Linked DNA regions of Sphaerotilus microaerophilus. The protein of the gene in region 1 interacts with the protein of each later gene in a pairwise test. Links are inferred from orthologs where the notes say so. Each region holds a gene or a part of one and is shown on either strand. Other genes may lie near its edges.

Region 1 (2,908 bases):
CCGCGACGAGGCGGCCACCAAGGTGCCCGCCGGCGAGGTCGCCGCCTTCGTGAAGGGCCGCCTGAAGGCATGATCCCGACGCGCCGGGCGCTGCTGCTGGCTGCGGGTGGCGTCGCCCTGGGGGGCTGGCACGGCGCGTTGCGGGCCGGCTCCCAGGTCGAGGAGCCGCTGGCCGATTCGGTGCGTTCGGCGCTGTCCGCGGCGGTGGCCGACAGCGGGGCGCCGCCGAAGCTGGAGTTTCGCCACATCGACGAGCGCCTGGCCTACCTGCGCTGGCTGGGGGCGATGAGCCCGCGGCTGGCCAAGCGCAAGCCGGAATTCAACGTCCGCCGCGAGTTCCTGGAAACGGTCTGGTACGAGGCGCGCCGCGCCGGGCTGGAGCCGGCGCTGGTGCTCGGGCTGGTGGAGGTGGAGAGCGGCTTTCGCAAGTACGCCATCTCCAGCGCCGGGGCACGCGGCTACATGCAGGTGATGCCCTTCTGGGCGCGCACCATCGGTGATGGCGACGCCAGCCGGCTCTTCCACCTGCAGACCAACCTGCGCTTTGGCTGCGTGATCCTGCGCCATTACCTGGACCGCGAGCGCGGTGACCTCTTCCTGGCGCTGGGACGCTACAACGGCAGCCGGGGGCAGGCGCCCTATCCGACCATGGTGTTGGGGGCGCGCCGTCGCTGGGAGTTCAAGGACGGGCCGACCGACGCGGTGCCCTCCGCTGCCGCCACGCCGTCGGCGCCAGCCTCAGGTCGCTGAGCCGGGCGCCGTGAGGCGACGCCCGGTTGGACTTCAGAGCCCGCGCCACTCCCGCGGGGTCGCCTGGCCGATGCCGGCCACCTGCAGCACTCGCTCGACCGTCTCGTCGACCAGTTCGGCGATGCTCTGCGGCCGGTGGTAGAAGGCCGGCAGCGGCGGAAAAACGATGCCGCCCATCTCCGTCACCGCCGTCATGTTGCGCAGGTGGGCGAGGTTGAAGGGCGTCTCACGCACCATCAGCACCAGCCGGCGGCGCTCCTTCAGGGTCACATCGGCAGCGCGGGTGAGCAGGTTGTCACCCATCCCGTGGGCGACGGCGGCCAACGTCTTCATCGTGCAGGGCGCCACCACCATCGCGTCGGTGGCGTAGCTGCCACTGGCGATGCAGGCGCCCACCGCGCCGGGCGAATGGGCCTCGTCGGCCAGGGCTTCCAGCGCCTGGCGATCCAACCCGAGTTCGTGGTGCACGTTGAGCAGGCCAGCCGGGGTGGCGACCAAATGGGTATGCACACCCAGCGCGCGGGCCCGTTCGAGCAGCCGCACGCCATACACCGCGCCCGAGGCACCGGTGATGCCGACGATGAGCCGGGTCATTCCGACCCCTCGGCCCGTCCCATGCCTCAGTCGGCGGCCAGCAGCTGCTGCAGCTCGCCGGCCTGGTACATCTCCATCATGATGTCCGAGCCGCCGACGAACTCGCCCTTGACGTAGAGCTGCGGGATGGTGGGCCAGTTGGCGTAGTCCTTGATGCCCTGGCGGACTTCCTCGTCCTCCAGGACGTTGAAGGTGGTCAGGCTGGACACGCCGCAGGCCTTCAGGATCTGGATGGCGCGGCCGGAGAAACCGCACATCGGGAACTGCGCGGTGCCCTTCATGAAGAGCACGACGGGGTTGGACTTGACGAGGTCGTCGATGCGTTGCTGGACGTCGGAGGTCATGGTCGCTGCGCGGGGGCGCTGGTGTTCAGGAAAGCCGCGAGCTTAAACGCATCCGGGCAGCCGGACGCCGCCTGGGGGCACCGCGGGCCATCTCGACGGCCGCCATGTCGGCTGTTTCAGAACGAATACGAGACACCCACCTGCAGGACCGGGGTCAGGCGCATCGAGCGCCAGCCTTCTTCGGCCTCGCCGTTGCTGCCCAGGCGCAGGCCGGACGAACGGCGCGTCAGCAGGCCCAGATCGGCCGAAAGGCCCCAGCCGCCCCAGCCGTTGCGCAGCGAGGCGGAGGTGTCGTAGCCGAGGCCGAGGTAGGGGGAGGTCCAGTTGCCGTCGTTGCCGGCGACACCGACCGCCGGCTGGGACCAGCCGACACGCACGGCGCTGCTGCCGCGCCCAACCGGCGCCCCGGCCAGGTCGAACTGCCCGCGCACGCCACCGGTCGCGCGCAGGCCCCAGGCAGGCGCGAAGTGGTAATCACCCAGCCACTGCCAGCTCAACCGTGCGGTGACCGGGCTGGCCAGGGTCGGGTCCAGGCTGGCCTCGCTCCAGCCGAAGCGGGCGCTCCAGGGCGTCGCCATGCCGGCCTGCGTGCGCAGACCGCTGCCCGAGGCCACCTCGTTGGCCACAGCCGCGCCCGACGCGAGTCCGAGCCAGAGCCCGGCACCGATCAGCAGCACGGCCCCCGTGTGCGGCAGCCAGCGACCCTCCAGGCATGGATGCTTCGCTCGGGATGCCCCGTGCGGGGTCGGCAAAGTGCGCAGCGCGTTCATGGAACCTCCGTGACGGGCGGCTTGTCTTGCCGCTCGCAAACCATGCTACGCCGCAATGCCGTCATGTGCATCAACGCATGTAACGGGTTTCCGGCAGGCTGTTGCGCCTTGTCTCGAGGTGGATCGTGTGCCTGCCTTATCGTGCGGATTTCACGGAGCCGGGCAGGCTGCATCCCCTGTACCGATGCCATCCCGCCACAGCCTGCTGTGCTAGCACCAACGACGCCCGGCCGTGCCGGAGGCGCTCTCAGGCTGGGGAGGCTCGGCACGCGCCGGTGCAGCGGCGCTGCCCGCCCAGGTCGAGGCGGTGCGCGGCATCGGCCCAGCCGCCGGCGGCGTGCAGCAGGGCGGCCACCGCGTCCGCCTGGTCGTAGCCATGCTCCAGCAGCAGCCAGCCGCCGGGCCCGAGGTGGGCCGGGGCCTGGGCGATCAGGTGGCGGATCGCGTCCA
Region 2 (2,990 bases), 1.4 Mb from region 1 along the record:
ATAGCGATGGACATCGCCCTCCACGCGCTTGGACACGATCTCCGTGTCCGCGCTGTGCCTGGCCGCATGCACCAGCAGCGACGAGATCAACATCGGCATGCGCATCATCTGGCCCATCAGGCTGCTCATTCGTATCACTCCTTCCAATGGAATCAGGGATCCCGGGATCACGGCGGCGCGGCGCGCCAAGGCGGCGGTCACTATAGGAGCCGCGCCCCACCCGCCCCCTAGCATCTTTCCCGGAGGAACTGTCTTGCAGGCGACCGTTGCAGGGCCCCGCGCGGTGGCGATGGGGAGGGCCTCGCGTCGACGCGCCGTGCACGAACCCGGTGCACTGTGGCACGGTGCCGATGACCGGCCCATGCGTTGGGTCAACCGCCACCGGCCGCCTGCCGCCCAGGCTGTCACCGACGTGACGGCGGCTGTGTCGCAACGGCCTGAGCGCCTCCACCGGGGCCACATTTCCTTGCGCCAGCGGGAACATTCGACAGCCGCGCAGCCACCACCCCACCCGAAGCAGGGATGGTCAGCGCGGGTTACCCCGGGGGCCGCCCGCATAATCCGGCCGCTGTCCGTGCGCCACCGGCGCGGGCCGCCTGCACATCCCTCGCACCTCCCCTGCGCCCACCGCGCACCGCCCTGCCTCTGCACCGATGAAGCTGCTGCTCGATTTCCTGCCCATCGTCCTGTTCTTCCTCACGTTCAACGCGGCGGAGAAGCGCGCGGACGAGGCGGCCCGCCTCGCCTCCGACTGGTTCGGTTTCATGGTCTCGGGCGGCGTGGTCGGCCCCAAGGAGGCCCCGGTGCTGCTGGCCACGGTCGTGGTCATCGCCGCCACGCTGGCGCAGGTGCTGTACCTCAAGGCGCGGCGCCAGAAGGTGGACACCATGCTCTGGGTCAGCCTGGCGCTGGTGACGGTGCTGGGCGGCGCCACCATCTATTTCCACAGCGAGGCCTTCATCAAGTGGAAGCCCACGGTGCTCTACTGGGTGATGTCGGCGGCCTTCCTGCTCAGCCCGCTGCTGGCCGGCAAGAACCTGCTGCGGATCCTGCTGGGCGAACAGGTCGAACTGCCCGAGTTCGCCTGGAAGCGCCTGAACTGGGCCTGGGTGCTGTTCTTCGCCTTCATGGGCGTGCTCAACCTCTGGGTGGCCTTCAACTTCGAGACCGCCACCTGGGTCAACTTCAAGCTCTTTGGTGGCATGGGGCTGATGTTCGTCTTCATGCTCGCGCAGGGCTTCTACCTGACCCGCCACCTGAAGGTCGAGGACCAATGAGCGCGACCACCTCCCGCCAGGTTCCGCTCGCCGAACGACCCAGCGCGACGCAGATCGAGGCCCTCCTGCAAGCGCGCTTCGAGCCGGTCCGGCTCGCCGTGATCGACGAAAGCCAGCAGCATGCCGGCCACGCCGGAGCGGCCGAAGGCAGCCACATGCGGGTCGAAATCTGCTCCACGGCCTTCGCCGGACTGAGCCGGGTGGCCCGACATCGCCTCGTGTATGATGCCCTTTCAGCTCAGATCCGTAGAGGAATCCACGCTTTGGCGATCATCGCCGAAGTTCCCTGAGGCGCTACCGCCCCTCGCTGGATTCCCCGGAGCGACCTGCAGCTGTTTCCCCAGTCGGCCGACAGCCAGCGCTGCCTCGGCCGAATCAACCTGATCCCGGCCCGGCCCCCTCGCGGTGCATGCCAGCCGGACCGCCCTGCTGAAAGGTTTCCCCCTCCATGAAGAAGCTTCAGATTGCCGTGTCTGCCGTTGCCCTGTCGGCCGCGCTGCTGCCGAGCCTGGCGGCCGCGCAGAACATTGCCATCGTCAATGGCAAGGCAGTGCCCAAGGCTCGCTTCGATACCCTGATGACGCAGATCACCAAGCAGGGCAACCAGCCGCGCACGCCGGATCTGGAGCGCCAAGTGAAGGATGAGCTGGTGCTGCGCGAGATCTTCGTGCAGGAAGCCGAGCGCGCTGGCGTGCAGCGAAGCGACGAGTACAAGCAGCAGATGGACCTGGCCCGCCAGAGCCTGCTGATCCGCGAGCTGTTCACCAGCTACCAGAAGAAGAACCCGGTCACCGACGAGCAGCTCAAGGCCGAGTACGACAAGCTCAAGGGCCAGAACAGCGGCAAGGAATACCGCGCCCGCCACATCCTGGTCGAGAAGGAAGACGAGGCCAAGGCCCTGGTCGCCAAGATCAAGGGCGGCGCCAAGTTCGAGGACCTGGCCAAGGCCTCCTCCAAGGACCCGGGCTCGGCCCAGAACGGCGGCGACCTGGACTGGGCCGCACCGGGCAACTACGTGCCCGAGTTCTCCCAGGCCATGACCAAGCTGGAAAAGGGCAAGTTCACCGAAGAGCCGGTGAAGAGCCAGTTCGGCTACCACATCATCCAGCTCGAAGACGTGCGTGAAGCCCAGTTCCCGCCGCTGGAAGACATCAAGGCCCAGCTGCGCCAGCGCCTGGAGCAGCAGAAGATGGCCAAGTTCCAGGAAGAGCTGAAGGCCAAAGCCAAGACCGACTACAAGTTCGGCCAGTGAGCCAGACCGGGATCGCGCCAGCAGGTGCGGTCCGTGGCAGCGACCAGGGCGCCTCCGGCGCCCTTTTTCATGGCCGGATCAGGCGTGAATCGGCCAGATCCAGGTGAGCCTGCCGCGGCGCCTCGTGGCGTTCAGCTGCGCAACGCCACCCAGGCGCCGATCAGCCCCAGCAGCACCGGCTGGTGCAGCATGTAGTAGGTCAGCGACCAGCGCCCCAGCAGCGCCAGCGGCTGAAGAGGACGTGGCAGCGCCCCGCTGACCACCGCCGGCCAGCGGCGCAGCGCCTGGTGCATGGCGAGCAGCCCGCCAAGCAGCACACCGAACCACGGCAGCAGCGGCACGTAGTCCTCGGTGGGTGGCTTGTGGGTCACCAGGCCGATCCAGTCGGTCCAGCGGCTGTCAAATACTTCGTGCGACCACCCCAGCGGCAGCAGCAGGCAGGCCAGCGCCAGCGCCAGCGC

The links.
Region 2: the proteins of grxD (region 1) and NGK70_RS12125 interact in binary tests that used the Escherichia coli proteins (3 or more experiments, as listed by UniProt). The link is inferred for Sphaerotilus microaerophilus from one-to-one orthologs.

Annotation. Positions count from the first base shown.
Region 1 is NZ_AP025730.1:1,421,123-1,424,030, forward strand. Bases 30-2,867 are described here. They hold grxD (Grx4 family monothiol glutaredoxin), read right to left. Parts: upstream 1,689-2,867; coding sequence 1,371-1,688; downstream 30-1,370. Other genes in these bases: NGK70_RS06275 (proline--tRNA ligase), read left to right, coding at 30-73; NGK70_RS06280 (lytic transglycosylase domain-containing protein), read left to right, coding at 70-750; NGK70_RS06285 (UbiX family flavin prenyltransferase), read right to left, coding at 784-1,344; NGK70_RS06295 (hypothetical protein), read right to left, coding at 1,805-2,365; prmC (peptide chain release factor N(5)-glutamine methyltransferase), read right to left, coding at 2,706-2,867. Also shown: more of NGK70_RS06275, read left to right, coding at 1-29; more of prmC, read right to left, coding at 2,868-2,908. UniProt on the Escherichia coli protein: Monothiol glutaredoxin involved in the biogenesis of iron-sulfur clusters.
Region 2 is NZ_AP025730.1:2,789,773-2,792,762, reverse strand. What follows is about bases 1-2,920. They hold NGK70_RS12125 (BolA family protein), read left to right. Parts: upstream 1-1,273; coding sequence 1,274-1,567; downstream 1,568-2,920. Other genes in these bases: NGK70_RS12115 (acetyltransferase domain-containing protein), read right to left, coding at 2,661-2,920; NGK70_RS12120 (peptidylprolyl isomerase), read left to right, coding at 1,726-2,529; NGK70_RS12130 (septation protein A), read left to right, coding at 654-1,277; NGK70_RS12135 (3-(methylthio)propionyl-CoA ligase), read right to left, coding at 1-129. Also shown: more of NGK70_RS12115, read right to left, coding at 2,921-2,990. UniProt on the Escherichia coli protein: Transcriptional regulator that plays an important role in general stress response. Has many effects on cell morphology, cell growth and cell division. Acts by regulating the transcription of many genes, including dacA (PBP-5), dacC (PBP-6), ampC and mreB.